3 regions of the Caballeronia sp. GAWG1-5s-s genome follow, and region 3 is predicted to be linked to each of the others. Evidence: predicted binding sites of a transcription regulator. Region 3 holds the regulator's gene; each other region holds the start of a gene.

Region 1 (10,511 bases), on a different contig from region 3:
GCCAGTAATGTCGCTGGCAACTTTCACGATCTTCTGGACATTGCCGCTTTCGTCCAGGACAGGCGTATAGGAGCCGCGAATCCAGACTTCTGAGCGCGTCTTGTTCAGGCGTCTGAACTCGCCGCTCGCTTCGCGTCCGGACGCGAGCATGATCCAGAAATCCTGATATGCCTGACTGTTGGCGTATGCGGTGTCGCAAAAGATGCGGTGGTGCGATCCGACCACCTCATCAGCCCGATAGCCCATCAAGGTCAGGAAGTTGGCGTTCGCGCGCAGGATCACGCCGTCGGGCGAGAACTCAACGACGGCCCGCTCCTTTTCCGTGGTGGCCCACAAGGAGCGCAATTCGTCGAGCGACTTCTGGCCGGCTGATGCCGCGATAGATGCGCTCTGCATGGTGAAGGAGGTCTCGGCGTTCGCGTTCATGGTTCTCGTCTTTGAAGTGCATCGCCCCTGATGGACTGTCAGGGCTCATGCACAGTTAGCGGCGCGAGGCGAACAATCTTTAGACGGTCCTCAGCGAAGACAAGGCGCTCAAGTGTTGATCGCAATCTGCCGACAAGACATGGGTCCCGACCTTTTTTCCCCTTTCTTAGCGAGCGACGATGTCCGAGTATCCGGTTCTATACAACGAAGAAGACAGACTTGATGCGGTCGCGCAATGCGGCTTGCTCGACACGCCCGACGATCCCCGACTCGATCGCATCACGAGGCTCGCCGCGTACGTGACGGCCTGCCCGATCGCCCTGGTCTCAATCGTTGCCGCACACCGGCAGTGGTTCAAGTCGCGGCACGGACTCGTGGCCAAGCAAACCCCTCGTGATCTCGCCTTCTGCAACTATGCACTCGTCGAGCCCGGCATCTTTGTGGTCGAAGATGCTACAAAAGATGATCGATTTCGCACGAATTCGCTGGTGACGGGTGACCCCGGGATTCGTTTTTATGCAGGTATCGCGCTCACCGGAACCGGCGGCCACCGTCTCGGGACCTTGTGCGTTATCGACAAAGCCCCCCGAGCGCTCTCGCCCGTTCAGCGGCGGTTGTTCGAGGACCTCGCCGGCTGTGCCGCTGACGTTCTGCGCGTCGTGGAAGCCGAAGCCTCGTCGACCGACACCCAGTAGATAAATCTCGGTTGGGTTGAGGGCAACGGGCCCGAAACTTCGGACGCGCGGAACAAGAAACGCAGATCGCGTTGCCCGCCGCGCTGGCTGGCTCAATCGTCGTTAGACCACTCAGTTTTGTTGCTTTCTCCCCTCGACCAAAGCTCCTTGACTTCCTCCGTCAATCCGTAGGCTCGGTAGAGCGTCGAGACAATGGTGTCTCGGCCGCTTGCGGAGCGAGCATGGCCTATCGAGGCGAGTTCAAAGACATCATCTACCCCAACGGAAAACGGGAAGCACGGGTCGCCCAATATCGACTTGTTCTGATCGAGCGCGAATCCGAGGTCTCGGTCGTAATTCATTTGCGTCGTGAGGCGGAGGGTCAGACCTATCTGTTCGAGCGTGATCGCGAGTTCGACGTGGTCGCTGGGCGCATTGTCGATAAGGAGCTTCGTGGGATTCGCGTCGACCGAACGCGCCTCGTGGTGGAGTCAGAAGGGGCGTTCACCGAATATCCACTGAACTTCAACGCCGCCGAGTTTCCGTCTCGCGTCTCGCCCGAGGAGCCATGGAAGCCGCCTGTCGTTGCTCTCGAATCACGCGACATCGTAGGCGGCAGCGTCGCCCTTTTCGTGGACCTTGGTGCGGGACAGTCCGCGGAACCGTGGCTCACGGGCCTATTACGCGATTGACAAGAGGCTTTGCATTGTTAGGCACCCTCTTAAGAACGCCCGTTTGCAGCCGCTAATAGGGTCTACCGTAAGACGACGCTCATCGCCATGTACCAAGAAGAACCAGTGCTTTCCGAATTCCTCGCTGCCGGTGACGAGATCAACCTCGCGCTGCTGGAGATCGATTCCAGAGAATTCGCTACTGCCGGCGACCGCAATCTCGCGCAACGAGCAGTGTTTGCCGACGTGATGGCGAAGCGCGGCTTGCGAGACCGTCGGGAAGCGGTGCTATGCCACGAGATTAGCGCCCTAGTTGCGAACCGGCCAATCATGACTAGCCTCTTCGACTTTGTTGAGTTGAAGGCGTTGTGCATGCTCCGAGTTGCGCCGTCGCTTGTCGACCGGTTCATCGCGGTAAAACGTGACAATCCAGCTTTCGGCCTAGGCGAGATCATGGCGGTAGCCATCGAGGCGCGCGAACGCCACCAATGGGGACACTATTGGCAGGAGTGAAGCAACGATATGCGGTCGGCGAGTGGGATTCGTTATGGGCCAGCGACCCGTACATGAAGCACCGGTTCGTGCTCGATCCCGAGTCGCGCACGGTCATCGCCGGCGAAGACCGCATTCGCCGTCACTGGTGGTCGATGCGTCCTGAGCACGTCGCCTATATGCAGCAAATTCTGAACGAGACATTCGACTTGATTTGGGACGAGCCCGAGGAGTTCGGCTTTGTTCGTCAGGACGAGATACCGTCATGGGCGACTAAAGCATGGCCGTGGCCGCCGTTGCCCGAGGTTGAAGAGGTCGAGAAGATGCTCGACAATTCCGACGTCCCGCTAGAACGCGACGAATCCGGCTGCATCATCTTTCCGCCCCGCTTTGTCGCCGACCGACGGAAGTAGCGGCAGACAGCAGCACGGCTGCCCGCCAGTCGAACTTGCGGCACACTGCTTCTTTTCGTTGGATGGACGTTCGGTGGCCAAGGCATACAAACCCACGGTGGAACAGGAAGCCGTCGTCGAAGCCGCAAAAGGCGGCGGCGATCTGAAGGTCAAGGCGTATGCGGGCGCAGGCAAGACTTCGACGCTGCGGCTCGTCGCTCAGCAGCTTACCGGCCAGCGCGGCAGCTACCTGGCATTCAACAAGGAAATCGCGGACTCGGCGCGCCGCGGCTTTCCAGCCAACGTCTCAGCGCGCACCGTCCATTCGCTCGCCTACGCGAGCGCCCCCGCGTGGCTGACCGCACGCATCAATCTGCCGTCCGAGCCGCCGCACGAACTGGCTGCCCGATACGGCTTCGGGCCTATTGAAGTGCCGACCATCACGGGAAAGAACGCGGAGGTCGCGCCCTTCGAAATCGGCCGTATGATTGCAGACGGTCTCGGCCGCTTCTGTCGGTCCGCCGACGATACGCCGCAGCCCTTCCACATACCGGTCGATGAAAAGATCCGCGACGATGCCGCCGACTGGCTGCGCGAGCAGCTCGCACCGAGCATTGGACGGCTATGGGCGGAAAGCATTAACCCGCGCGGCCTGAAGGCGATACAGCCGGACGTTTATCTGAAGGTGTGGGGCCAGTCCAATCCACGTATCAACGCCGACTTCATCTTGTTCGATGAGGCGCAGGACAGCGACGGCATCATGCTGTCGGTCCTCGCGAAGCAACGGCACGCGCAGACCATCTACGTGGGCGACCCGTATCAGCAAATCTATGAGTGGCGCGGTGCTATCAACGCAATGGCGCAAATCGATGCACCGGAGCGGCCGCTGACCGAATCGTTCCGCTTTGGGCCCACCTTCGCGGGACTCGCGAGTTGCGTGCTTGCGCTACTTGGAGAGAGCACCCCGATCCGAGGCCAGCCGAGCATCGGCTCCATCATGGTCGAAGATCCGTCGGTACAGCCGCCGGTGGACGCGGTGCTTTGCCGAAAGAACGCCACGGCCATCTGGCAGTTCGCGGCGGGTGTCGAGATGGGCCATCGCCCCGCGTTGCGCATGAACCCGAGCGAGATCATCGCATTTGCCGACGGCGCCGACCAGTTGCTTAGCGGCCGGCGAGCGTTTCGGCCGACAGCACTGTCGCTGTTCGAAAACTGGAAAGAGGCGCAGGCATTCGCCCGCGGCGCGGTCGGGCGCGACTTGCTGCCGGTTGTCGAGATCGTTGACGACCGCGGCACCGGCTACCTGCGTGCGCTCGCTCAACGTCAGACGCCCGAAGCGCAAGCCGACTATGTCATCTCGACCATTCACCGAGCGAAGGGACTGGAGTGGAAACGCGTGCGTATCGTCAATGACTTCCGCTTCAAGATGGTCGATGGGCGGCTGACGTTGGACGAGGACGAGATGCGGCTGCTGTATGTCGCGCTCACGCGCGCCCAACACGTGCTCGACATCTCGGAGCTTCGTGAGGAGCTGCTGCGGCTATTCAACCTGCGCGTGTAGCTTCGCGCCTCATCATTCATTCCACGATGGACTGACCAAACGGCATGGCCGGGCGACGATCGGTCATGCGTACGTCAGACCCTATCCACTAATTCGCGCCCATCCGCTGCCGCGCGCTCATGAACGGACCGGTCGGTTTGCGTTCGGGCGCAAAGCGATCGAAGCCCACCGGCCCGGGCATGTCAATATAGACGGCTTCCATACCCTGCCGGCTATACGTTTCATGCCAGAAGCCTGCGCCGCGGCTATCGCGCAGGAAGTCGCGCCACCAGCGCGAATGCGGCTCGCTGCGGGTAAATGCTTCGAGGCTGTCGAGGTCGCGCCAATACTGCCGGATACCGATATGGTTGAGCGAGAAGAATACTTGCTCACTCGAAAGCAAGCCATCGGGCGGGTTCAATTCGATCTGTCGAAGCCCTTTACCGATGCCAAGTATCGCTGCGATGCCCCTCAGTCGGCGCACGCGAAAGCCTAATAACACGACCACGAGATTCGGGTACGCACTGAGATCGACGGATCTTCGAACGACGGAGGCTTGCATTGCGGCTCCTGCGGCTTCTCGTGGTAACGACGTAAGGATAGTCGCTGATCGATCGCCCGCTCATGTCGAGTATCGCGCGGGTTACCAGAGCCCCTTCGTTGGCGAGCTTTTCGAGGCGGTGTGCGTGGTAATGGTCATGCTGCCAGCAGAGCGTCGTTCGAAACCGCCGACTTCGCTGCCACACCAATGCTGCGACCAGCGAGCTCAACGACCATCGCATCAGTGCTCATGCGGAAGAAGCACAGCACTTGCGAGGACGACGCGAGCTTCTGCGTTTGCTCCGGCGAAAGCTTCAGCAGCAGGTCTGCCATCTCCCTCGAGAGGCCCAGATGCGACTGTGCCGCTTCCCGGTCTGATGCCAGAACGCGTTGCGCGAGCATCAGATACGACATGTTCAATTCGCGGATAGCACTGAGATCAGAAGCGGTGTTCATAGCGGCAGACCAGTAATTAGTTCGACTTGCTCATTGCGCCGTCAGTCGAAGCGGGAACGAATTGTCTGATCCAACATCGATGCTCTGCAACAAATAGTTACATCGGGTAAACGTCGCTTACAGTTAAAGCTAACTGTCCGCAATCGTTCGCGCGAGAAGCCGCTGTTTTATCCGTAAGCACCTTCTGCCGTAAATCTCTGCGGTTTCACGCTCGATTCAACGCTTTTTGCGATATTTTTTGCGCTGCGCGTGATTCGAACGTGCGTGTTATTCGGCAATTTCGACAAGGCTCAGCACAAGTAAGTTCTACGGCTCGGCATCTTTTACTGGCGTAATTAAACGACAGCCTCTTGTCGGCTGCTAGCAAGGACTCGATTGGTTGGACGACCACATGACGATCATTCATGTAGACTACTGTACAAACGTACAGTACGGGGTTCGACATGGGAGCGTTAGCCCTCGAAGACATTCATCCATCGATCTGGCGCGGCTCTCAACTGGCCTCAGCTCGTCTGAACGTCATTCCGTGTGGATCTGAGACGCTCGCCGCAGAACTGCCGGGCGGCGGCTGGCCCAAGGGCGCACTGACCGACTTGCTGGTGCAGCAGCCGGGCGTCGGTGAATTGCGATTGTTGTTGCCGGCGCTGAAAGCTGTCGCCCAACGGCGTATCGCCCTTCTCCAACCGCCGCACCGGTTTCAGCCCGAAGCCGCAGCCTATTGGGGCCTGCCCGAGACGTCGGTCAACGTGGTGCGCGCGCAAAAGACGGCTGATGCACTGTGGGCGGCGGAGCAGATCCTTCGGTCCGGTACGTTCGGCGCTTTGCTTTTCTGGCAGACCCACGTTCGTCCCGAGGCGCTCCGGCGCCTGCACCTCGCCGCGCAAACCGGCGAGTCGCTGTTTTTCATGATCCGGCCGCTTGCCGCCGCGAGCGATACCAGCCCGGCTCCGCTTCGAGTCGCGGTGCGCCCGGCGCGCGACAGCGTGTCGTTGCAGTTTGTGAAGCGGCGCGGCCCCGCCCGCGATGAGCCGCTCGTCGTTGGATTAACCCATTCGCCTATCCTGTTGAATCGCCATGCAAGTGTGGATCGGCGTATATCTGCCGCACCTCAGCCGAGAAGTCTTCCAGCCGAACTGGTCATCCACGAGTGACACAGGTCTAGTCGTGCTTGACCATGAGCGTGTCGTTGCGCTCGATCATGCGGCGCATGAGGCCGGGGTTCGCGTTGGCATGCGCAAGGGCGGCGTCCTCACGCTCGCGCCGCACGCGCGCATCCACGACAAGGACGAAATCAAAGAGCAGCAGGCCGTCGCCGATGTCGCTACGGCCTTGATGCAATTCAGCCCGCAGGTATCGATCGCCGAGGAACAGACCGTTCTCGTTGACGTGTCGGCGAGCCTCACGCTGCGACACCGAGAGCGACTCCCATTCCGCCTGTTGCGCCGCGTCCATGCCTGCCAGCTCGAAGATCGCACGGCGCCGAGCCGCGGCGCGCACGCCGATGAGCTTGATGCCGAACACTTCACGCACAGCTTGCTTGGTCGTTCGGTTGGCGTCGTCGGGCCGGTCCAGCATGCCGAGCAGATACGACACGTCCGCCGTCTGAACCGCTTTCGCGAACTCGTTGGCGTACGTGTGCGTGTGCCTGCCGTGATCGAGAATGGCCAGTTGCTTGCCGAGTTGGAGGTCGCGCAGGCTGAGGTTGCCCTCCTCGCGCGCCTTCTCCAGTTCGGCCAAGCGTCTGTCCCTGATGCCGTCGGCAAGCGTGCGCCTGAGAACTTCGGCGAACTTGCACGCCGGCAGGCCGATATCGACCGGTTTCAGATACGAGTCAGGCAACGGATGCGCCTCGAGGATGCCCTTTGCGTACAGCAGGTCATCGACTTCGACGGTCGTCGGTTCCTTCGGGGCAAGGCCCATCACCATCACCAGCAACGCTGCGTTGGCCGAGGTGATTGGTTGCTTCGAACGACGCATCACGGATGCGAGCGGCACGAGCTTCGAAAGCGGCAGTGCGCCCCGCAACTCCGGCACAGCCAGAAGTGGCTTGGCCCATTGCAGGTCCGAGTCGAATTTCGACAACGATGTGTAGTCGTCGATCACCTCTTGCGGAACGGGCTTGCCAGCAGCCAGCGCATAGGCGACATGAACTTCGTGCCGGCCGTTGCACTGCCGATCATCCAGCATCGGGCCTGCATAGCGGAACCCGAAGCGGCGTTGCGACTCCTGTTGCAGCAGCTCGAATAGATCCAGACCACGACGTCCGGCCTTGGCCGCCTCTTCGTTGGCTAGGGCCACCTGATCGGACGAGAAGAGATAGAGCGGTTCGCGAGCCAGGTCGAACGCGAGATACAGCAGATTCCAGTGCTCGCGCCGAATCTGCCAGGGCTGGAGCGCGGAAAACGACGGTCTGAAGTACGCAGCGTCGATTTCGTCGATGAGCGACAGGAACAGGCTCACCGCCGTTCCCGGCTGGCGAACTGTCAGCCTGCCGTTGTAGCGGGTCACGGCGACCGGGTGGCCGAAGAAAGTAAGGGAGATGTCTGCTGCGTCGATGCCATCGGCATGAGAGCCGGTGCGCAGAAAGCCCAGCACCTCGAGCATGGAGCGGAACGACTGGGCGAAGCCCTTGAAGGAAAGCTGGTACATGATCGATTGCCTCGGAAAATTGCGGACAATCGGTCCCTGTCGGGTCGATGCCCGCAAGGGTTGAGTGCGCCAGATGGCGCAGAAGAAGACTGAGGGGTTAAGCCGCGTCGAGGAGACGCGCGATCAGACGTGCCAGCGACCACGCGTGGTCACTGGATAACACCTTCGCGCGAAGCAAGGGCATCACGGCGTAGGTCCGATCAAGCGAATCGCTAAGCTGCGGTCGGCTGACGTAGTCGACATGCACAATCCAGCCCTCGCAGTTTCCGATGCAAACAGAAACGGAGACCCGGTCGTATGAGGAAGGCTCAGGCCACGGTCTGCTGTGGCGCGCCCCGTACATGGCCTCGTTCGCGTCGTCCTGCAGGTTCGCGTGGCAGAGCCATTCCGGTTCGATCTCGGTCCCGCGCAAGAAGCGGCACAGTTCCGTGAACACCTGATCGACCGTCTTGCCGTCCGTGGTCAGCCGAGCGACCGACTTGATATCGACTTCGCCGGTCGCCGCAACGCCGGCCGGCAGCGCAGCCGTGTTGGTTTGATTCATAGGTGAAGCTCCTAAAACGAAGAGCGCGCCCGAAGGCGCGCAAAAAATGAAGGCGAAAAAAAAACCGCACCCCCGAGAGGTGCGGTTTCGTCTTTTGGACTCAGCTGGCGCTGCGTCGAATCATTTGCCCCAATCGCGTTCGCGATCGGCTTTTTGCCCGTTGTGCCCGGTCCACAGAAAGAAACCTGCAATGGAGAGGCCCAGGACCAGCGTGAAAATCGTTGCACCCATTTCACTCTCCTTTCATATTGAAATAGCCGCAGTACCACAATACTAACCCAACCAAGGCAAGAGCGATCGTGTTTGCTGCGGTCAAGAAGTCCCAGGATGACGCGGAATGAGCATAACCGACCGCGCCAACTATCGAAGCCGCTGAGAGCGTGTGGAGCAGACGCCCGTTCTGCTGGCGTTGATCCTTCGTCGGCGTTTTGATTGCATGAAACACCTGGCGCCATCCCGGACCCGGGCCCGCAGGGAGCGAGACTACGTACCCCCCGCTGACGTTCGACACAGGCAGTATGTAGCCCATGTATTCGAGCGTGAAAGACGGTGAGCACTCAGACTCCTCCATCTTGGCGAGCAGCCCGAGAACACGCGGCGCCAGATGAACTCGGCCAGTTGCTGGATCGAGTGTAACCCGGTCCATGATCGTGGTTCCGGAGCTGTACTCGATCTTTACTTTCGCCAGCTTCATCGACGACCTCCGCACTTAGAGTCGATTCCGCCGGCCAAACGCAAGCCGTCCAGCATCGCTCGATAGCCCGAGGGCGTTTCGAGTTGAGTCAGGGCGACGTGGTTTTCACCTCCGCCCGTCAGGTCCGAACGGCCGCGACGAGTTCTGAAGCTAAGCGCGACGCCGGAACCTGCACGATGCTCAAGCACATCGACAAAGAGCGTCTCCGTGCGCAACGAAACCCGGACCGCAGTCACTGAGCCGCCCAACTGCAGCGAATCGGTGCGGCCTGGCGCCGGACGCGTTGAACTCAGGGTGCGACACGATCGCCTCGAACTCATCGACGTCACCTGCCTGTGCAGCGACTTCCACCGGGAGCATCCCGTAGAAGTTTTTGCCGTTCACCTCGTTGGCGGAGGGATTCCAGCCGCTGGTCTGCCCGTGGGCGATCAACTGATAGTGGTTCATTGATAACTCGTCAGATGGTTGCGTCGATTCGCCGGTTAGTGGGTGATCCGGTAGCCGGACCCGTTTGAGACGAGGAAAACCTGCTGTCCCGGGGCGAACTGCTGGTCATCGACCTGCGTCACGACAACTGTTTGGCCGTTGGCGCGTCGAAGGAAGACTTCCACGCCGGTGTGGCGCGACATCACGGAACTGACGCGCTGCGCGATAAGTCCCGAAGCGGAGCCGGACAACGCACCTGCGATGTAGCGGCCGCGACCATTGCCGATGACTTGCGAGCCCAGGAAGGCACCCGCTGCCGCACTGACGATCGAGGAAATGCCCGACGAGTCGGAATTGCTCTCGATTGTGATCGGACGCACGCGCAGGATGGTTGCCTGCTCGAACTGCCCGATGCGTTGAACGTCGTAGCGCTGATAGGTGTTCGGCGAACCGAAGTCTGCAGTAGCGCAGCCAGTCAGAACCGAAAGAAGCAACACGGAGCAGAGAAACTTGAACATGGATCACCTGAAATGAAAGCGGGGCAATCCATTCCCGAAGGGCTGGTTTGCCCCAAAGGGAAGAGAAATGAGCTATACGCAGCGTTGAGCTGCGCGGGTCAGTGGGTGACCGAGGCGATTGCCGTCGAGAGCGACACGACGACAACGAGAAACGACAGCATCTTCCAAGCTTCTGCGTCCTGCTTGGCGTACCAGGCGAGACTGTTCAGAGCGTGTTTAATGATCGGAAACAAGGGCAACTCCTGAGAAAAGTAAGAGCCGCCCGCGATGGGAGGCTCCCATCAAGGAAAGGTTTGGACCAAGAAACGGCGTCCAGCGCACTGCACTGGACGCGTCATTTACGAAGAACTACGAGGCGCTGCGGCTCAGGTGATGCAGTCTGATGCGACCGCTTTGCACGAGATGCCGTTCGGCTTGGTGATTGAGCGAATAGTCCCAATCGACCATTGCCGTACCGTCGCTCCACACCGAACTGATACGACCGGTGTA
Region 2 (10,511 bases), on a different contig from region 3:
GGTTTCCATCACCGTGATGCCGCGCGGCTCCAGATAGTCGCGCATGTAGCACTCGTCGGTCAGCATCGACTTGCTTTTGACGAGCGTGGTCATGCCGCGCTCGCTCATCAGCTTGTAGACGAGCGCGTTGTGCTCTTCCGCGTCCGCCGCGAAATGCACGACGACGCCGTTTTTCTCGGCCTGATCCGCGAACTGCGCGAGGTAATCCGCGAGATGGGACAGCGTGTGTTCCTTGATGCCCGATGCCAGATTGCGCAGCGTTTCCCACTCGGGAATGCCGTGCGCCTGCGCGTCGCGCTTCGAACGCAAGTCCCAGAGACGCTTGTCGTGGAACGCGACGTGGTCGGCTTTCTGCAGGAACGCGCCCGCAGCCTTCGCGTGATCGATGCGAACGGTCTTCGTCATGCCCGCGCTCCGTTCAGAACCTGCGCAATGTGGATGAACTTCGCGTCGAGCTTCATGCGCTCGGCGCAGCCCTGCTGATGCATGAGACACGACATGTCGCCCGAGACGATGTACTCCGCGCCCGCGCCGATGTGGTCGCGCACCTTGTCCTGCCCCATGCGCACGGACACGGCCTCTTCGGTGACGGAAAACGTGCCGCCGAAGCCGCAGCATTCGTCGGGCCGCGCGGGCGAGACGAACTCGATGCCCTTCACGCGTTCGAGCAATGCGCGCGGCTTCGAATACGGCGTTCCCGCGACTTCCGAGTTCGACGTCTCGCGCAGATGCCGCACCGCGCTGCAACTGTTGTGCAGGCCGACGCGATGCGGGAATTCGGCCCACGGGAAGTCACGGACCTTCAGCACGTCGTGCAGGAACTCGACCAGTTCATAGGTGCTTTTGCGCACCTTCTGGACCGCGCTCGTCTGCTCGATGGCCGTGAAATGCTCGCGCACGTGATGCGTGCAACTCGCCGACGGGCCGACCACATAGTCGTAGTCCGCGAAGTTTCGGGCGAACACGCGCTCCGCGCCGGCCGCGTCCGCGTGCGCGCCGCTATTGGCCATCGGCTGGCCGCAGCATGTCTGGTCCTGCGGATAGTCGACGTCGAGGCCGAGCCGCTCCAGCAATTCCAGCGTGGCGATGCCGATCTGCGGATAAAACGCGTCGATGAAACAGGGGACGAAAAGGGCAACTTTCATGGTGATCGCTTGGCGGACATTCCGCGTTGGTCAGCTTGGTCTGACCAAGACTTTAGGGAAGCGGCGCTTTCGTGTCAAACTAGGGTAATCCAAAGCCTCTCGCCGTGTTGCTCCAACCGATGACCTTCCAGCCCGTCCACTCGCACGCCTACGCCCGCGTGCGCCTCTCCGATGTCGTGTCCGGCCAGATTCGTCAACTGATCTCGAACGGCACCCTCCTGCCCGGCCAGCGGCTGCCCGCCGAGCGCGATCTCGCGGAGCAGTTGAACGTGTCGCGGCCATCGCTGCGCGAGGCGCTCATTCGTCTCGAATCCGACGGATTCATTCGCGCGGCGGGGCGCGGCGGCTTCGTCGTGTCGGACGTGACGGCGCCGCTCGTGTCGCATCCGCTCGCCGCACTGCTCGAACAGCAGCCCGACGCGAGCGCCGACGTGCTCGAACTGCGTCACGGCCTGGAAACGCTCGCCACCGCCTACGCCGCCGAACGCGCCACCGATGCCGATCTCGCGCGCATTGCCGCCGCGTTCGACGCGCTGCAAGCCGCGGTCGAGCAGAGAAGCACGCGCATCGCGGAAAAAGACGCCGCCTTCCATCTCGCCATTGCCGATGCGACGCACAACATCGCGCTGACGCACGTGATGCACGGCCTGAACGAAGTGATGCGCGAGTCGATGCTCACGTCGCATCGCCTCGTCGATTACGACGACGCCGTGGAGGCCGATCTGCTGGCGCAGCATCGCGCGATGCTCGATGCCATCGTGGCGCGCGATCCGGCCCGCGCGCGCGACTGCGCGGGCGCGCATCTGGACTACGTGCGCGCGTTGTATCGCGACCGGCCGGCGAAGAAATCGCGCGACGGCGTATCTCATGATGGCATGACGAATCCGTAACGCCGCCGTAAGACCCGATAGGACAGCGCCTACACGCATTTCGGACGGGCACCGCTAACGCGGGCCTTCACGGTCCGCGATACTGGAACCGTCGAAAACAAACATGCGCAAGGAGGACGATATGCCTTACCTACTCGGATGGCTGCTCGGTGTGCCGGTCGTGGTGCTGGTGATCCTTTACCTGATCTTCCATTGATGCCGGCGCCGCAGGCAGCAGAAGAATCGAAGAGACCGAAGGGCGTCGTTACAATACGACGCCCTTTTTCTTTTATGCGTGGGATTTCGATGAAGCGCACCGCACCGTTCGTTCTGAGCGCATCGCTCCTGTCTCTTTTCGGCGCGGGCTTCGCGCATGCCGAGGAAATCGCGAGCGTCAATACCAATTTCCGCTTCACCGGCTCCGACCGCGTGAGCGTCGAGGCGTACGACGATCCGCTCGTCTCCGGCGTGACGTGCTATGTGTCGCGGGCGCGCACGGGCGGCGTGAAGGGCACGTTAGGCATCGCGGAAGACCCGACCGAGGCGTCCATCGCCTGCCGTCAGGTCGCGCCGATCAAGATCGCGCAGCCGCTCAAGCAGAAGACCGATGTCTTCACGGACCGCATGTCGTTCATCTTCAAGACGCTGCATGTCGTGCGCATTGTCGATACGAAGCGCAACACGCTCGTCTACCTGACGTACAGCGACCGCGTCGCGAGCGGCAGCGCGAAGAACAGCGTCACGGCGGTGCCGGTGCCCGAAGGCACGACGATCCCGGTCAAGTGAGCGAGCCGCGTCGTCGTTGGGCCGCACGAGTGCGGCGTTGTCGGCCGCATTCGAAGCTATCCGGCAGCATCAGCCAGAATGCACTCGCCGCGCTTTGCGCCGCGCGATGAAGCGGTAGACTGAGCAATTAGCCCTTCAAACCCGCGCATCTAACGATGACCGTCCCACGCTTTCGCAACGCCGCGCGTTACTGGCGCTCGCCGCTCGTGCCGGACGCGGACATGGTCACCGCCGAGTACTACGATCACGCGTTCACGCCGCACTGGCACGACGCGTACACGGTGCCTGTCATCGAAGCGGGCGCGGAGTGTTACGACTATCGCGGCTCGCATCATGTGGCGGAAGCGGGATCGGTGCCGGTCATCAATCCGGGAGAGCTGCATACCGGCGCGCGGGCCGTCGACGCCGGGTGGCGTTATCGCGTGTTCTATCTGCCGGTGCCGTTCGTGGAGGCGCTCGCGCGTGAACTGTCGCCGCGCGCGGGCTCGCCGTGGTTCTCGACCGACATCATCCACGACGACGATCTCGCGCGCCGGCTTTTGCGCGCGCATCGGGCGCTGGAAAGCCTGACGAGCGATGCCAGAAACGACGCCACCCGCGCCGATCCGCTCGCCGCTGAAACCGCGCTCGTCGATGCCGTGACGACGCTGCTCGCCCGGCATGCGCTGCAACGCCCGTCATGCGGACCGCCCGCCGCGGATGCCGCCCGCGTCGCCACGATGAAATCCCGCCTCGCCGACGATCTGCTCGAACCGGTCACGCTCGCCGAACTGGCGCGCGTCGTCGGGCTTTCGACGTTTCACGCGGCGCGGCTTTTCACACGCGAAACGGGCCTCCCGCCGCATGCGTGGCGCAATCAGTTGCGTATCGCGCGGGCGCTGCCGGCGTTGCGCGCGGGGGCGTCGATCGCGGAGGTGGCGGCCGCGAGCGGCTTCACCGATCAGAGCCACTTCACGCGGCATTTCAAGCGGGCATTCGGGGTCGCGCCGGGGCGCTGGCGGTGAGTGGGCGGGAGTGCGGGAGCTGCTCCCTGTAAACGGCGAGAGGCTTCGCCGACCGAAGCTGTTCCGCGGCACGGCACGCAGCCGTTCCGCGTTGCGCCGGGGGCTGGCGGTGAGTTGCCGCGAGCGCGGGAATTGGCTGCCGTCGGCGGCGAGCGCGACCCGACCGTTACGCAACCACGCCAATGCACCCTCGTTTCGCACGCGCGGCGCGTGCAACGGAGACCACTGCGGGATCGCACAGCACCGCAATCTGCATCACGGCCGCGTCCGCCCAAGCAACCGCGGGCGACAACACTGACACCGCAAGAACGTACAAGCCTTCGCACGCACGCCGCCTTATCCTCCGCGAATCAGGAGGACGATCTTGAACGCACCATCCGGCAACGCCATGCGGGAACTCGCCGCCGGCGCTCGCGACACCATTCCGATGATGATCGGCGCCGCGCCCTTCGGCGTGATCTTCGGCACGCTCGTCACGGCGAGTCCGCTCACGCTCTGGCACGGCCAGTTGATGTCGCTCGCGGTCTTCGCGGGCTCGGCGCAGTTCATCGCGGTCGGCATGATCGCGGGACACGCGAGCTTCGCCGTCATCTGGGCGACGACCTTCGTCGTCAATCTGCGCCATGTGCTGTATTCGGCGACGCTCGCGCCCTACGTCGCGCATCTGCCCGCGCGCTGGCGCTGGGCGCTGGCCGGCCTCTTGACCGACGAAGTGTTCGCCGTCGCCTACGCGCACTATCGAGCGCGCGCGCCGGGCGAAACAGGGCCGCACTACTTCCTCGGCTCCGGCCTCGCGATGTATGCGAACTGGCAAGCGTGGACGCTCATCGGGCTCTTCTTCGGCGCGGCGTTTCCGGGACTCAAGTCGCTGGGCCTCGATTTCGCGATGGTCGCCACGTTCATCGCGATCATCGTGCCGCAACTCGTGGCGCTGCGCTTCGTCGCGGCGGCGCTGGCCTCGGGCGTGCTGTCGTTCGCGTGGCAAGGCTGGCCGTACAAGCTCGGGCTGCTCGCGGCCGTGCTCGCCGGCGTCGGCGTCGGCTTGCTGCTGACGCTCATCGAACCGAAACCGCGCATGAAAGACGCCAAGGAGCGCGCGCAATGAACTACGTCATCCTGATTGTCGGCATGGCGCTCGTCACGTATCTGATCCGGGCCGCGGTGTTCGTGCTCGGCGAGCGGCTGTCGTTTGCGCCCGTCGTGCGCACGGCGCTCGGCTTCGTGCCGGTGACGGTGCTCACCGCGATCATCGTGCCGATGACGGTCTCGCCGCACGGCAACGGCGCCGAGCTGACGTGGCGCAATCCGCAACTGATCGCGGCGCTGGCGGCAGTCGCCGTCTGCGCGCTGACACGCCGCGCGCTGCTGACCATCGCGGTATCGCTCGGCGTGTTCTTCGTCTGGCAGCTCGCCGTGCTGCGCTGAACACCGAAGCGAGGCGCCTTTCGAGAGCCCTCAAGTTTCCGGCCGCTCCGCCGTTATCTGAAACGAACGGACTCCGCCCGCGCGGCAGGCCGACAGCACTTCCCGCCATCGGGCCAGCCGAGCGCGGAACCGGAAACCGACATGCGTCAAATCACTCTTTCGTTGCGCGATGAAACGATCGCGTCGCTGAATCGCGACTTCGAGGCGTTCCTGCGTCTGTCGCTCAAGCTCGACCCGCAGTTCGTCACGCCGTCGTTCGAGGACTTTCTGCGCGCGAAGCTGCTCGACAACGACACGCCGCTCACCGAGCAGGCCGTGCAGCGCATGCTCACGCACGGACAGTATGCGTGGGCGAAGCGCGCGCTCGACAAGGAGTTCCCGGATGTCGTCGAAATTCTGATCCGCCAGGCGGCCGAGCACGGCTTTGCGTTTGCGATCCGCTCGGACTGGAGCGCCGAGGATCTCGTGAAAGCGTCGCGCGAATGGGCGACGGCCATCGTCACCGAAGCCAAGGGCGACGCCTCGCAGGTAGACGTGCTCGCCTCGCAGATCAAGTCGGCGGCGATGGATATCCGCGAAGTCGAGCAGAAGATGCAGACGCCCGCCTGGCGGCTCGCCGATTCGCTGCGCCAGCGCGTATTCGATGCGAAGATCGCGGTGGAAACGAACGTCGGGTCCACCGCGCGCGAAAAGCTCGGCGAACTGCGCGCGCTGCTGCGGCTGGGCATCTTCTACGGATCGATCCAGAAACAGGAAGCGCAGCAACTGCTCGAATATCTGCGCTCGATGCGGCCGGAGCTTTTCGTCGACGAACCCTACGACGGCTTCACGCGCTTCGCGGCCTGGCTGCGCAGCATTTTCGGAAGCGCGCCGCGCGTGCCGCGAGCCTCACGCGCCTCGCGCTGAACGAGCGCGGCCCTACTCCCACATTCCCTTCAGCCGCGCGGCGATATGGATCTTCGCTTTCGCCGCCGCGGCGAGCCCCGCCGCCGTCGGCGCGGCCGCGACCGGCACCGGCGGCCATGCGCCTGCCTCGAAGTGCCGCATCAGATGCGGCGGAATGAAACGCGTGCGCTGCGCCCAGACGTGGCGATCGCCCAGATTCGTCTGGTTGTGAACGTAGAAACGCTGCGGCGTGACGATGTGCAGATCTTCCTTCGCCCGCGTCATCGCGACATACAGCAGGCGGCGCTCTTCGTCGATTTCCTCGTCGCTGCCCGTGCCCATATCGGACGGAATACAGCCGTCCACGCCGTTCAGCACGAACACGTTGCGCCACTCCTGCCCTTTCGCCGAGTGGATGGTCGAGAGAATCAGATAGTCCTCGTCGATGAGCGGCACGCCGGATTCGTCGCTCGTCGCGTCGGGCGGATCGAGCGTGAGTTCGGTCAAGAAACGCTCGCGCGTCGGGTACGTGGACGCGATGCTCTCCATCTGCAACACGTCGCCGATGCGGATGGCCGCGTCTTCGTGATTGCGTTCGAGGTGCGGCTCGTACCAACGGCGGATCATCTCGAATTCAGCGGGCCACGGCGATTCGCGCCCGCACAGCTTGCCCATGAGCGCGACGAAGCGCGGCCAGTCTTCGCTCGCCCGCGCGGGCGCGCCGAACGCGGCGAGCGCGGTCGGCGCGCGCTCGGCCTGCGCGACGCTATCGAGCAAGCGCCCCGCAATCGCCGGCCCGATGCCCGGCAGCAGTTGCGCGACGCGAAAGCCCGCGACGCGATCGCGCGGATTCTCGGCCCAGCGCAGCACCGCGAGGACGTCTTTCACGTGCACGGAGTCCAGAAACTTGAGGCCGCCGAACTTCACGAACGGAATGTTGCGCCGCGTGAGCTCGATTTCGAGCGTCGCGCTGTGATGCGCCGCGCGAAAGAGCACCGCCTGCGACTTGAGCTTCATGCCGCCCTCGCGCGCCTCCAGCACTTTCTCGACGACGTAGCGCGCCTGATCCGCCTCGTCCGCGACCGAAACGACGCGCGGCCTTTGCGCCGATGCCTTGTCGGTCCACAGATCCTTCGTGTAGCGCTCGGTGGCAAGCCGGATCACCGCGTTCGACGCTTCGAGAATCGGCTGCGTCGACCGATAGTTGCGGTCGAGCGTGACGGTCGCCGCAGGCGCGTCGAAGTGCTGCGGAAAGTCGAGGATATTGCGCACCGTCGCGCCGCGAAACGAATAGATGGACTGCGCGTCGTCGCCCACGACGGTGAGGCCGCGTCCGTCCGGTTTCATCGCGAGCAGGATGGTGGCTTGCAGGCGGTTCGTGTCCTGATATTCGTCGACGAGCACGTGGTCGAAGCGGCTCGACAAGTCGGCCGCGATGCTCGGCTCGGCGGCGAGGTGCGACCAGTAGAGCAGCAGGTCGTCGTAGTCGAGAACGCTTTGCGCCTGCTTTGCGCTCACGTACGCGGCGAAGAGGCGCTTCAAGTCCGCTTCCCACTCGCGACACCACGGATACGCCTGATCCAGCACGGTGGCGAGCGACGCGCCCGTGTTGACGACGCGCGAGTAGATGGCGAAACAGGTGGATTTGGCGGGGAACCGCTTCTCTTTCGACGACAGCCCGAGCTCGTGGCGCACGAGGTTCATCAGGTCGGCGGAGTCTTCACGGTCGTTGATGGTGAAGGACGGCGCGAGGCCGACGAGATCGGCGTAATCGCGCAGCAGCCGCGCGCCGATGCCGTGAAACGTGCCGGACCACGTGAGCCCCTGCGCGATGGCGCTCTTCGTGCCGAGCGCGTTCGTCGCGATGCGCGTCACGCGTCGCGTCATTTCGAGCGCCGCGCGGCGCGAAAAGGTCAGCAGCAGAATCCGATGCGGATCCGCGCCCTTCACCAGCAAATGCGCGACGCGATGCGCGAGCGTGTTGGTCTTGCCCGAGCCCGCGCCCGCGATCACGAGCAACGGACCGCCGCAGCGCCCCGGCGCATCGACGCCGAATTCGACCGCCCGGCGCTGCGCATCGTTGAGCTTGGCAAGATAGGCGGCGACGTTCTCCGAGGAGGCGTCGGCGGTGGCGGTGTCGTCCGGAAGGGTCAGCACAGAGGAAAGCGGGCGTCGAAAGAAGTGACGCACACTGTATATCCATACAACCCGCGCACGCAAGTCTTTGCCGCGGCGCGCCTTTCCTTCGACGGGCCGCGGCTTGCGGTACTGGCTTAGTCGGCCTTCTTGGCGTCCTTCAGGTTCGCTTTGGCGGCGGCTTCGTTCGCTTCCGATTGCGCTTCGGTCTTCTTCTTGTCCGCCTTCGCCTGCGCGACGGCGGCGTCCTTGTCGGCTTCGGCCTGCTTCTTCGCGGCCTTCTTGTCGGCGTGGGTCGGCGCGTCGCTCGTCGATTGCGCGAAAGCCGGTGCCGCGCTCACGCTCGTCAGCGCGCCCGCGATGAGCGCAGCCAGCAATGTATGGGTGCGTCGATTCATGGCGTCCTCCGTGTGGTCGTTAGTGTGGTCGTTGTGTTCCTACCGCGAAGCCGGAGACACCGAGGCTTCGCGGCGCTCTAGGCGATCAGTGCTGCTCGCCTTCATCCTTCGGCGTGCGGTCGGTCGCGGCGTTCAGGTCGTCCTTCGCGGCGGCCTTGTCGGCCTTGCGGTTGATCTTCGCATTGCGGACCTGCTCCTTATACTGCTGCTTGGCCTGCTTGTCGGCAGCCTTCATCTCCGCCTTCGACGCCTTCTTCGACGCGCGATATTCCGCATTGGCCTGCGCGTCGGCGTTGCGCTTCTGCACGAGCGGATCGGTCGGTGCCGGCGCGACCACGTTTTGCGGCGGCGGCGACACTTGCTGCTGCACCTGCATCGGCGCCTGGCCGGGAGCCGAGTCCGCCGGTTGAGCGGTTTGCGCCTGCGCGCCGGTGGCAGCCATCGCGGCGAAAGCGGCGCCGATCATCAGAATTCGAGCCTTAGTCATGAGCTTGTCCTCTCTGGGTGTGTCCGCCAAACGCGTTCGACAACTTGGAGCGCGATGACGCGACTTGTCGGTTAGAAGATGACCGAAGCTGCATCGATCAAACGTACAGACCGGCCGGACGACGCGCGAGTTTCTCGAAACGGGTCATTGTTACCGGCGGTTTCACTTCGCTACATGTGCTTAATCCGGCGAAACGAACGGTCGATCGTGTAAGAGCACGCAGTGTGCCCGGATGATGTCCCGCGCTGGTTTATCATCGAAGTCTTTTCGCATCTGAACGCCCGCCATGCCGCAGCTTCAATTCACCCTCACGGGCGACTACGTCGAACTCCACAACCTGCTCAAGCTGATGGGACTCGCCGATAGCGGCGGCTCGGCGAAGGCGCGCGTCGCGATGGGCGATGTCACCGTCGACGGCAAAGTGGAACTGCGCAAGACCTGCAAGATCCGCGCGGGTCAGGTCGTGATGCTCGACGGCCAGAAGATCCGAGTGCGCGCGCCCGACTGATACCGCTTGCGCCCATGCGCCCGCCGCTTGCGAAAAGACGACCATAACGGGGCGCGTCATCGACATGCCGCGCGCGAGGCCATAAGCTAGGCGTCTTTCGTTCAGGTTTCAGCGCGCGACACGGACGCGTCCACGCGCCCTTCCGCTCCTTTCTCTCGATCATGCAATCGCACACCAGCCGCGCGACCCGCGCGCATTCGGGACACGTCAGCCTGTCTCGCCATGCCGTCGATACCGCGCGCCTCGCCGCGCCGCTCGCCATCGCGCAACTGTCGCAAATGGCGATGGGCGTCACCGACACGATTCTGCTCGGCTCGCTAGGTCCCGACGCGCTCGCCGCGGGCGGTCTGGGCGCGAACATGTTCTTCGTCGTGGTGACGCTACTGCAAGGCGTATTGACGTCGGTGAGCGTGGCCGTCGCGCATGCGCGCGGCGCGGATGCGGAACACCGCGTGCCCGGCATCTACTGGACGGGGCTCGTGTTGTCCGTGCTGCTCGCCGTGCCGGCGTTCGTGCTGCTGTCGTATGCGGAGCCGATTCTGCTCGCGTTCCACGAGCCCGCGACGCTCGCGCACAACGTCGGCGAATACTGCGCGGTGCTGCGCTGGGGCACGCCGGGCAGCCTGATCGGCATCGGCATGATGCGCGCGTTCCTGCCGGCCATCGGGGCGGCGAAGCGCCTGCTGTGGGTGTCCATCGGCGGCGTGTTCGTCAACGGCTTTCTGAACTACGGGCTGATTCACGGCGCGTACGGCCTGCCGCGCGAAGGCTTTCTCGGCTCGGCGGCGGCCACCGCGATCACCGTCTGGCTGACGGCCTTCGCGCTCGTCGCGCTGCTGCACCTGCGCCCGCGTTACCGGCATTTCGT
Region 3 (10,511 bases):
ACGAGGTAATTGCGCCGCCAGACCGACATCCAGTGCGTCGCGTTGGCGGGCAGCGCGTTGGTGAGCGGCGCGGCGTCGCGCGCGTGCGTCTCGCTCGGCTTTTTGCTGGCGACGCGCGGTTGATCGAAGGTTTCCATCGCGATTAATCCACCATTTCACGCCCGGTCAGGCGCAAGAAAACATCTTCCAGATTCGCCGGACGATGCAGATAACGCACGCCCTCGCGCCCCTTGACGCGCGCGTGGACCGCTTGCGGATCGTCGACGTAGCAAAAAAGCGTCTCGCCGCTCACTTCCATGCGCTCGACGAGCGGTTGCAGTTCGGCGGCCAGCGCCTGCGGGTCGGGGCCGTAGATTTCGATCACGTCCGAGCCGATCACCGACGCGATCAGGTCGCGCGGACGGCCTTCGGCAATTTTCCGGCCTTCTTCGATCACGCAAACGCGGTCGCACAGGCGCTCGGCTTCTTCCATGAAATGCGTCGTGAGCAGCATGGTCTTGCCGCGCGCCAGCAGCGAGCGCAGACGTTCCCAGATGAGATGGCGGGCCTGAGGGTCGAGACCGGTGGTCGGTTCGTCCATGATCAGCACGTCGGGATCGTTGACGAGGGCGCGCGCCAAGGTCAGCCGCCGCTTCATGCCGCCGGACAATTCGCCGACGCGCGCATCCGCCTTGTTTTCGAGCCGCGCGAATTCGAGCAGCGACGGCACGAGCGCGTCCATGCGCGCGCCCGCGATGCCGAAGTAGCGGCCGAAGACGACGAGGTTCTCGCGTACGCTGAAGTCGGGATCGAGATTATCGAACTGCGGCACGACGCCGACGCGTTCGCGGGCGAAACGCGCGCGCGACGGCACAGGTTCGCCGACGAGCCGAATATTTCCGTGATCGGGCGACGTCATGCCGAGCAGCATCCTGAGCGTTGTCGTCTTGCCCGCGCCGTTCGGCCCGAGCAGGCCGAAGCATTCGCCGGGACGCACGTCGAACGAGAGGCCGTCGACGACGTTCTTCGCGCCGTAGCTTTTTATGACTTCGCTGAAATCGATGGCGGGCGCGCCGGCTGATTCCGGGGCGTGCTCGCGCGTGGTGCGCTGTGTCATGCGTTTTGTGCCGGGGAAAGTCCAGCGAGCTAGTGTAATCGAATGCACCGGCGCGGCGCTTGTGCGGGCAGAAGCGGTGCGCCGGGAGAGTCGTGCGTGCATGCCGAAAGCCGCGAAGCCTTGTGCGACGGGCTTCGTCGCAATCTGGCACGCGGCCAGCTAGTCATGAGTCCAACGTGGCGCGGGTTCGGCGCGCTACTGCGTGAAGTTAGCGTTTTCCATCGTTGCCACGTCCGGCGCGGCACAGGATCATGAAGTTACGCCGCAGTCAATCTGCGATGCGGCAGGGAGGCATCATGACAAGCTATAGAAAGATTCTGCTGTGCTACGACGGTTCCAGAGAGGGCCGCAAGGCGTTGCGACAGGGCGCGAATCTCGCGCTCGACCTCAACGCGGAAACGCACGTGCTCGCGGTGGTCGACATGCGGTCGAGCATCGCGCAGAGCGCCGGATTGCTGACCGATATGGCCTGCGGGCGCTTCGAAGACGCGGCGCGCGATATCTTGCAGGAAGGCGTCGAGTGGCTGCGCGAGCGTGGCCTGTCGGCGCAGGGGCATTTCGCGTTCGGCCATCCGATCGACGAAATCGCCGCGCTGGCCGACAGCCTCAAGGTCGATCTCGTCGTCGTGGGGCACCGCTGCCGGAGCGGGCTCGCTCGTTGGTGGATGGGCGCGGGCAACACGCCTTTGCTGGATCGCGTGTCGTGCAGCATTCTGGTTGCCGTCTGTCAGGCAGGCGAATCGGCGGAAGCGGAAGATGCCGCTGCGTATGCCGCGAAGCCTGCGAAGGCCGAAGCGGGCGCCTGAGCGTGGATGGCTGGCGGCGCACGTCAGCCGTTGAGATTGACGGCGACGAGCTTCCATGACACCAGCCCGCTGCGGTGAAATATGGCGGAATAGCGGGCGTCGCCTGCGCCGTGCTGGTACGTCACGACGAACGTGTTGATGCTGCGATAGCCGGCCGTCGTCTGCGGCGGTTGCGGAGCCGGATTCGATGCGCTCACGGACACGCTCGCCGGCGCCGACGCATTTGCATCGGCCTGGCCGGCCGCGGGCGGACGTTCGCCGGGATTGCCGCGCGGCGGTATGCCGTTCAGGATCGCGGCGACTCCGTCCGGCGTCGCGTATGAATCCACGAGCGGGCCGACCAGCGCCGCGCCGATCATCGCGCCGATGATCGCGAGCGGGTTGCCGCTCTTCTGCACATCGATGCGCCGCGTGAGCAGCGCGGCGATCTGATCCTTCAAGCTCGCGCGCAACGCGGGGAAATCGACGTATTGGTTGACCGTTTGGGCGTCTCGCGCGTCGGCCGCGCGCTTGACGCGGTCCAGCACGATATACGGCGACGCATAGACGAAGCCCAGCGCCGCGACGAGCAATACGGCGGCGAGCGTGGCGACAATGAAACGAGCGGTGCGGGACATGCGACGGCCAAGCCTTCAGCGGAGGTCAATGCAGGATTGACCGCGCCGACGCACGACTAATTCCCCAACTCGCCGCCAGTTCACGCCACCGTGCCGCCCGTGAGACCGGCGCGCTCTTCGTCGATGCAGCGGTCGATCATGCGCGACACTTCGCCGATCTTGCCGACGAGGATCAACCGCGACTCGCTCCGGTACACGCGCACGGGCGTGCTCCGCGGCGGCTCCGCGTGAACCGTCTGCGTGAGCGACACGCGCGCGAACGCAGGCTGGCGAGACGGCAGTGCGGGCATGGAATAGAAGAGATCCGGCGCAGCTTCGGCCCGCGAAGGCGCCGCGGTGCCGCAAGGAATCAACGCACGCAGATGACGCAGACGGCCGAACTGGCGAAAGGGCAGCAAACGGGCAAAACGTTCCATCATGACTCTCCAGACGATAGGACGCACCGCGGCATGCCGCGAGCGGCTGCCGTCCGTGCTTGATGTACTCGAAACGCGCCGCGTCTTGCGTGGCGTGAAGAGGCGCTCAGCGACGCATGAACGCGCGCTGCCGCCGCTGACTAGAACTCGCCCGAGCGGATCAGGCCCACTGCAATGCCTTCCAGCGCGAAGTCTCCGCTGCCGGACCGCACGAAAATGTTCTCGTAGTCCGGGTTCTCCGCGATGAGCTCGACGCCGTCGGGACGTCGCTTCCAACGCTTGACCGTGACGTCGTCGCCGAGCCGCGCAACGACGATTTGTCCGTCCTTCGCCTCGGTGCGCTTCTGAACGGCGAGCAGGTCGCCGTCCAGAATGCCGGCGTCGCGCATCGACAAGCCGCGCACTTTCAGCAGATAGTCGGGCTTGCTCGAGAAGAGCGCGGGATCGCACGCGTAATGCTGCGAGATATGCTCCTGCGCGAGGATGGGACTGCCCGCTGCAACACGGCCCACGAGCGGCAGCGAGAGCTGCATGATGCTCGCATGCGGCAACGTGAACTGGTGCGGCACGTCTTCTGAACGTCCTGCGTCGCCAATCAGCCGGATGCCGCGCGACGACCCCGCCGCCAGTTCGATGACGCCCTTGCGCGCCAGTGCCCGCAGATGCTCTTCCGCAGAGTTCGCGGAGCTGAAGCCGAGCTCAGCGGCAATCTCCGCGCGGGTCGGCGGAAAGCCGGTGCGCTCGATTGCGCGCTGGAGCAGTTCGAAGACCTGCTGCTGACGCGCGGTAAGTTTTGAGGTTCTGGTCACTGGCTCGGGCCTCTCGTGCACTGTATGGATCAACAGATGACTGTATTTTTATACAGTATTCAGAGCTTTTCAAGCATTACTTTAAGTTCGGCTCGAAACCGCAACACGCTCCGACGTTCGGCCCTGCGGGACCGCCGGCGACTCGCTTTAGCAGCTTTCGATATAAAAGACTGAAAAACGATTATTTCTGTTCATATAGGCCCGCCGATAGACTGATTCCGTCAATTGGATAAGACGGAGAACGGGGAATGCAAAGCACGAAAGCGGGATTGGGGACCAGGGCACGCAAAGCGCTGACCGCGCTGGCGCTGACGGCGGCGGGCATCGGCGCGATGGTCGCGGCGAGCACGCAAGGCCACGCGCAGACGTCGTTTCTGAATGTGTCGTATGACCCGACGCGCGAGCTCTATCAGGACTTCAATCAGGCATTCGCCAAGAAGTGGAAAGCCGAAACCGGCGAGACCGTCACGTTCAAGCAGTCGCATGGCGGGTCGGGCGGACAGGCGCGCGCGGTCATCGACGGCCTGCAGGCGGATGTCGTCACACTCGCGCTCGCCTATGACATCGATGCGCTCGCGGGCAAGGGACTCGTGGCCGCGGACTGGCAGAAGCGGCTGCCGGATAACGCCTCGCCGTACACGTCGACGATCGTGTTCCTCGTACGCAAGGGCAACCCGAAGCACATCAAGGACTGGGACGATCTCACGAAGCCGGGCGTCTCCATCGTCACGCCGAACCCGAAAACGTCGGGCGGGGCGCGCTGGAACTATCTCGCCGCGTGGGCCTACGCGCAGCACAAGCCGGGCGGCAACGAGCAAACCGCGAAGGACTTCGTCGCAAAGCTGTACAAGAACGCGGGCGTGCTCGACTCCGGCGCGCGCGGCGCCACGACGAGCTTCGTGCAGCGCGGCCAGGGCGACGTGCTGATCGCGTGGGAGAACGAGGCGTTTCTGTCGCTGAAGGAGTTCGGTCCGGACAAGTTCGAGATCGTGGTGCCTTCGGTGAGCATTCTGGCCGAGCCGCCGGTCGCGGTGGTCGACAAGGTCGTCGACAAGCACGGCACGCGCAAGCTCGCCGAGGCGTATCTGAAGTATCTGTATAGCGACGAAGGCCAGCAGATCGCCGCGCGCAACTTCTATCGTCCGCGCTCGGACAAGGTGCCGGCCGACCTCACGAAGCAGTTCCCGAAGATCAAGCTCTACACCATCGACGACACGTTCGGCGGCTGGACCAAGGCGCAGAAGACGCATTTCGCGGATGGCGGCGTGTTCGATTCCATCTATCAGCCGCAATAAGAACCGCAATAACAGCCGCAGTAAGCGCAAAACGTAAGCAAACCGAAGCGGCGCGCCATGACGCCGCCGGTCACACAAGCATTCGATGACACGCGCTCCCCGGCGCACTGGAACAGGACGAAAGCAAGGATGACGACTTTCACTTTGCGCAAGCCGAGCGCGCTACCGGGCTTCGGCCTGACGCTCGGCATCACGCTCGCGTATCTGAGCCTCGTGGTGTTGATACCGCTCGCCGCCACGTTCGCGAAGACGGCGACGCTCGACTGGGCGCAGTTCGTCCGCGCGGTGACATCGCCGCGCGTGCTGGCGTCGTATCGGCTGACCTTCGGCGCGGCGCTCGGCGGGGCGCTCATCAACGCGGTGTTCGGCTTTCTGGTCGCGTGGGTGCTCGTGCGCTACACGTTTCCGATGAAGCGCATCGTGGATGCCATCGTCGATTTGCCGTTCGCGCTGCCGACTTCCGTCGCGGGCATCTCGCTCGCGGCCGTGTATGCGGGCAACGGCTGGATCGGGCAGTATCTCGCGCCGCTCGGCGTCAAGGTCGCGTTCACGCCGCTCGGCGTGCTCGTGGCGCTGACGTTCATCGGCTTGCCGTTCGTCGTGCGCACGGTGCAGCCGGTGCTCGAAGACTTCGAGCGCGAGCAGGAAGAAGCCGCCGCGTGCCTCGGCGCGACGCGCTGGCTGACGTTTCGCCGCGTCGTGTTGCCGTCGCTTTTCCCGGCGCTGCTGACGGGCTTCGCGCTGGCGTTCGCGCGCGCGCTGGGCGAATACGGCTCGGTGATTTTCATCGCGGGCAACGTGCCGATGAAGTCGGAAATCACGTCGCTTCTCATCATCACGAAGCTCGAACAGTATGACTATGCGGGCGCTACGGCGCTCGCCGTCGTCATGCTGTGCGTGTCGTTCCTGATGCTGCTCCTCATCAACACGCTGCAATGGTTCCTGCAACGGCGCACGAGCCGCACGGGCGCGATCCCTGCGCACGCCGCGCATGCCGCGTCCGCGCAAGGGAGCCACGCATGAGCACGCCCGACACCAAAGCCATCGCGATGAACACCGCTGCGCCGCGCGATGCCCGCACGCTCGATCCCGTCACCGAACCGCGCGCGGTGCGCTGGCTGCTCACGGGCACCGCGCTGCTGTTCCTCGCGCTCTTCCTCGTGGTGCCGCTCGTCGCGGTGTTCGCGCAAGCGTTCGCGAAGGGCATCGACTATTACTTCGAGTCGCTCAAAGACCCGGACGCGTGGTCTGCGATCAAGCTCACGTTGACGACGGCGGCGATTGCCGTGCCGCTCAACGTCGTGTTCGGCCTCGCGGCATCGTGGGCGATCGCGAAGTTCGACTTCCGCGGCAAGGCGCTGCTGACCACGCTCATCGACTTGCCGTTCTCGGTTTCGCCCGTGATTTCCGGCCTGATCTACGTGCTGATGTTCGGCGCGCAAGGCTGGTTCGGTCCGTGGCTCGCGGCGCACGACGTGCAGATCATCTTCGCGGTGCCGGGCATCGTGCTCGCGACCATCTTCGTGACGTTCCCGTTCGTCGCGCGCGAACTGATTCCGCTGATGCAAGCGCAAGGCAACGACGAGGAAGAAGCCGCGCATGTGCTGGGCGCTTCGGGCTGGCAGATCTTTCGCCGCGTGACGCTGCCGAACGTGAAGTGGGGCCTGCTGTATGGCGTGATTCTCTGCAATGCACGCGCGATGGGCGAGTTCGGCGCGGTTTCGGTGGTATCGGGCCACATTCGCGGACAGACCGACACGATGCCGCTGCACGTCGAGATCCTCTATAACGAATACAACTTTTCGGCCGCGTTCGCCGTGGCCTCGCTGCTCGCGTTGCTTGCGCTCGTGACGCTCGGGCTCAAGCTCGTCGCGGAACGCCGCATGTCGCAATCGCTCGCCGATGCAGGCGCCACGAATTAAGGCAAAGGACACATCATGAGCATCATCGTTCGCAATCTGCAAAAGCGCTTCGGCGATTTCACGGCGCTCGACAACGTCACGCTCGACTTCCCCGCAGGCGAACTCGTCGCGCTACTCGGGCCGTCGGGATGCGGCAAGACCACGCTGCTGCGCGTGATCGCAGGCCTCGAATTTGCCGATGCCGGCCAGGTCGTGCTCAACGGCGAAGACGTCGCGCAAGTGGGCGCGCGCGACCGGCAAGTGGGCTTCGTCTTCCAGCATTACGCGCTGTTCCGGCACATGACGGTGTTCGAAAACGTCGCGTTCGGTCTGCGCGTGAAGCCGCGCCGCGAGCGTCCGTCTGAAGCCGTGATCCGCGAGAAAGTGCACGAATTGCTGAAGCTCGTGCAACTGGACTGGCTCGCGCAGCGGTTTCCTTCCGAGCTCTCGGGCGGGCAGCGGCAACGCATTGCGCTTGCGCGCGCGCTCGCTGTCGAACCGAAAGTGCTGCTGCTCGACGAGCCGTTCGGCGCGCTCGATGCGAAGGTGCGCAAGGAACTGCGAAGCTGGCTGCGCCGCCTGCACGACGATCTGCATATCTCCACGCTCTTCGTCACGCACGATCAGGAAGAGGCGCTCGAAGTGGCGGATCGCATCGTCGTGATGAATCATGGTCGCGTGGAGCAGGTCGGCAGCCCGCAGGATGTGTACGATCATCCGCAGACATCGTTCGTGTATGAGTTTCTCGGCGCGGCGAATCGCCTTCAGGGTCATGTCGATGCAGGCGGCTTCGTCGCGGATGGCGCGGCGCAAGCCATCGCCGCGCAAGCGCACTTCAGCGGACGCGCGCTCGCTTACGTGCGGCCGCATGACCTCGCGTTGTACCGCGCCGACGATGCCGCGGGTCTCGCGCATCGCGACGGTATCGTGGTCGGCGTGCGGCGCGTGGTGACGCTCGGCGGCTCGGTACGTGTGGAACTGGAAGGCGACGCGGGCGGCGTGCTCGAAGCGGAACTGGATCGGGAAGCGTGGCGCGCGCTGAAGCTCGATATCGGCGATGGCGTGCGCGCCGTGCCGCGCGCGCTGCGCGTCTTTCCGGCGCAATGAGACATCCATAAAACGGCAGCAAGACAAGAGAGGCGAACCATGAACTTCCAGCAACTGCGCTTCGTGCGCGAGGCCGTGCGTCAGAACATGAATCTGACGGAAGTAGCGAACGTGCTGTACACGTCGCAATCGGGCGTGTCCAAGCAGATCAAGGATCTCGAAGACGAACTGGGCGTCGATATCTTCATCCGGCGCGGCAAGCGGCTCACGGGGCTGACCGAGCCGGGCAAGCAGGTGCATCAGCTGATCGAACGTATGCTGCTCGATGCGGAGAACCTTCGGCGCGTGGCGCGCCAGTTCGCGGATCAGGACAACGGGCATCTCGTGGTCGCCACGACGCACACGCAAGCCCGCTACGCGCTGCCGAAAGTGATCCGTCAGTTCACCGAAGTATTCCCGAAGGTGCATCTGGCGCTGCGGCAGGGTAGTCCGCAACAGATCGCGCAGATGATCGTGAACGGCGAGGCGGATATCGGCATCTCGACCGAAGCGCTCGACCGCTATCCCGACATCGTCACGTTTCCGTGCTATTCGTGGCATCACACAGTTGTGGTGCCGAAGGACCATCCGCTCGTCGGGCGTAAAGACATCACGCTGGAGCAGATCGCGGAGTATCCGATCGTCACCTACGATCAGGATTTCACGGGGCGTTCACACGTCGACCAGGCGTTCGCGAGCGCGGGCGCGATGCCCGACATCGTGCTCACCGCCATCGACGCGGACGTGATCAAGACGTATGTGGAACTCGGCATGGGCATCGGCATCGTCGCGGCGATGGCCTATGACGCCAAGCGCGACACCGAACTCGTCGCGCTCGATACGCAGCACTTGTTCGAAGCGAGCACCACGCGCGTGGGCTTGCGCAAGGGCGCGTTCCTGCGCGCGTATGCGTACCGGCTGATCGAAATGTTCGCGCCGCAACTCGACGAAGCGCAGATCGCCGCGCAACTGCGCGAAGCGGCCTGAAACACGCATGCCGGCTGATTTACAATCGCCGGCATGAACACACAGACTCTCCCTCGCATCGCCGTCCTTGCAACGGGCGGCACGATTGCCGGACAGGCCGGCAATGCCGCGTCCACGGCCGGTTATAAGGCAGGCGTCGTAGGCGTCGACAAGCTGCTCGACGCCGTGCCTGCGCTCGCTTCCGTCGCGCGAATTCATGCCGAGCAGATCGCGAGCATCGACAGCAAGGACGTGAGCCTTGCGCTATGGACGACGCTCGCCGCGCGCATCAATGAACTCGCCGCGCAGGACGACATCGACGGCATCGTCATCACGCACGGCACCGACACGCTCGAAGAAACGGCGTATTTGCTGCACTTGACCGTGAAGACTGCGAAGCCTGTCGTGCTGACCGCTGCGATGCGGCCATCGACCGCGCTATCCGCCGATGGTCCGCTCAATCTGCTCAACGCGGTCACGGTCGCGGCGTCGAAACAAGCATCGGGGCAGGGCGTGCTCGTCGCGTTCAACAACCAGATCCACAGCGCCCGCGATGTCACGAAGACGAGCACGTATGCCGTCGATGCCTTTCGCTCGCCCGAAACCGGCGTGCTCGGTTTCGTGCAGGACGGCCGCGTGGAATTCCAGCGTATGGTGACGAAGCCGCATACGACGGCAAGCGAATTCACCGTGCCGGAAAACTGGCCGATGGTCGAGATCGTCGCGAGCTATGCGGGCGCCTCGCGCGTGGCGATTGATGCGCTCGTCGCGGCGGGCGTGAAGGGAATCGTCGTCGCGGGGACGGGTAACGGCTCGATGCACGAGAGCATCGCAGAAGCCGTGAGCGATGCGGTGAAGTCGGGCGTCGCGGTCGTGCGGGCGTCGCGCGTCGGCTCGGGACATGTGATGCGCAACGGCGCAGCCAGCGACGATGTGCTCGGCACGGTCAGCGCGGGCACGTTGAATCCCTACAAGGCGCGCGTGCTGTTGCTGCTGGCGCTATCGGCCGGCATGAAGGACGCCGCGGCGCTGCAACGCCTCTTCGATACCTACTGAATGCAATCCGACGCGGACACCCGACGGCAAACCGTCTGACCGACCAAGGCTAACCCGGCGCGCCGCCGGATGCCGCTCTCGGACCTTACTTGCCGCCCTCAGCCCAGAGCGGCATTTGTCCCGCGTGCCCATACGCGGGACGCCCCACGGTTCAGGCGCGAGCCTACGCAGCAGCCTTCGCTTGCTGCGGTTCTTCCGCCACCTGGAAATTCGACATGATCTCGAGCGCCCGCACCAGCGCCGAGTGATCCCACGCTTTGCCGCCATTGGCTGCGCACACGCTGAACAACTGCTGCGCGCTCGCAGTGTGAGGCAGCGCGAGGCCCATCTTGCGCGCGCCGTCGAGCGCGAGGTTCAGGTCCTTCTGATGCAGTTCGATCCTGAAGCCGGGATTGAACGTGCGCTTCGTCATGCGCTCGCCGTGCACTTCGAGAATGCGCGACGATGCGAACCCGCCCATGAG

Evidence for each region. The regulator LexA, encoded in region 3, represses DNA repair genes until DNA is damaged. The targets are predictions, from matches to a motif close to ACTGTATNNNNATACAGT.
Region 1: a site for LexA is predicted at 5,605-5,622, ahead of imuA (translesion DNA synthesis-associated protein ImuA). Genes of this name have one in related genera too.
Region 2: a site for LexA is predicted at 8,305-8,322, ahead of NCR34_RS10065 (ATP-dependent helicase). Genes of this name have one in related genera too.

What each region holds. Positions count from the first base shown of each region.
Region 1 is NZ_JALQDC010000039.1:18,870-29,380, forward strand. It holds gene NCR34_RS26165 (methyl-accepting chemotaxis protein) at 1-426, opposite strand, end outside; gene NCR34_RS26170 (GAF domain-containing protein) at 606-1,121, shown strand; gene NCR34_RS26175 (hypothetical protein) at 1,343-1,792, shown strand; gene NCR34_RS26180 (hypothetical protein) at 1,880-2,284, shown strand; gene NCR34_RS26185 (hypothetical protein) at 2,338-2,676, shown strand; gene NCR34_RS26190 (3'-5' exonuclease) at 2,750-4,216, shown strand; gene NCR34_RS26195 (monooxygenase family protein) at 4,305-4,757, opposite strand; gene NCR34_RS26200 (flagellar transcriptional regulator FlhD) at 4,892-5,191, opposite strand; gene imuA (translesion DNA synthesis-associated protein ImuA) at 5,635-6,342, shown strand; gene NCR34_RS28380 (hypothetical protein) at 6,350-7,840, opposite strand; gene NCR34_RS26215 (hypothetical protein) at 7,938-8,384, opposite strand; gene NCR34_RS26220 (hypothetical protein) at 8,617-9,078, opposite strand; gene NCR34_RS26225 (hypothetical protein) at 9,259-9,525, opposite strand; gene NCR34_RS26230 (outer membrane lipoprotein) at 9,561-10,022, opposite strand; gene NCR34_RS28120 (hypothetical protein) at 10,121-10,255, opposite strand; gene NCR34_RS26235 (hypothetical protein) at 10,371-10,511, opposite strand, start outside.
Region 2 is NZ_JALQDC010000010.1:117,614-128,124, forward strand. It holds gene NCR34_RS10025 (lactate utilization protein B) at 1-405, opposite strand, end outside; gene NCR34_RS10030 ((Fe-S)-binding protein) at 402-1,145, opposite strand; gene NCR34_RS10035 (FadR/GntR family transcriptional regulator) at 1,265-2,035, shown strand; gene NCR34_RS10040 (CreA family protein) at 2,321-2,800, shown strand; gene NCR34_RS10045 (helix-turn-helix transcriptional regulator) at 2,956-3,804, shown strand; gene NCR34_RS10050 (AzlC family ABC transporter permease) at 4,193-4,909, shown strand; gene NCR34_RS10055 (AzlD domain-containing protein) at 4,906-5,229, shown strand; gene NCR34_RS10060 (DUF4088 family protein) at 5,371-6,135, shown strand; gene NCR34_RS10065 (ATP-dependent helicase) at 6,148-8,271, opposite strand; gene NCR34_RS10070 (hypothetical protein) at 8,388-8,648, opposite strand; gene NCR34_RS10075 (hypothetical protein) at 8,734-9,135, opposite strand; gene NCR34_RS10080 (RNA-binding S4 domain-containing protein) at 9,422-9,643, shown strand; gene NCR34_RS10085 (MATE family efflux transporter) at 9,805-10,511, shown strand, end outside.
Region 3 is NZ_JALQDC010000004.1:203,525-214,035, forward strand. It holds gene NCR34_RS06830 (ABC transporter permease) at 1-137, opposite strand, end outside; gene nodI (nodulation factor ABC transporter ATP-binding protein NodI) at 143-1,096, opposite strand; gene NCR34_RS06840 (universal stress protein) at 1,393-1,902, shown strand; gene NCR34_RS06845 (DUF2939 domain-containing protein) at 1,926-2,519, opposite strand; gene NCR34_RS06850 (hypothetical protein) at 2,600-2,935, opposite strand; gene lexA (transcriptional repressor LexA) at 3,076-3,744, opposite strand; gene NCR34_RS06860 (sulfate ABC transporter substrate-binding protein) at 3,993-5,039, shown strand; gene cysT (sulfate ABC transporter permease subunit CysT) at 5,169-6,062, shown strand; gene cysW (sulfate ABC transporter permease subunit CysW) at 6,059-6,961, shown strand; gene NCR34_RS06875 (sulfate/molybdate ABC transporter ATP-binding protein) at 6,977-8,047, shown strand; gene NCR34_RS06880 (CysB family HTH-type transcriptional regulator) at 8,087-9,013, shown strand; gene NCR34_RS06885 (asparaginase) at 9,047-10,048, shown strand; gene NCR34_RS06890 (2-hydroxy-3-oxopropionate reductase) at 10,212-10,511, opposite strand, start outside.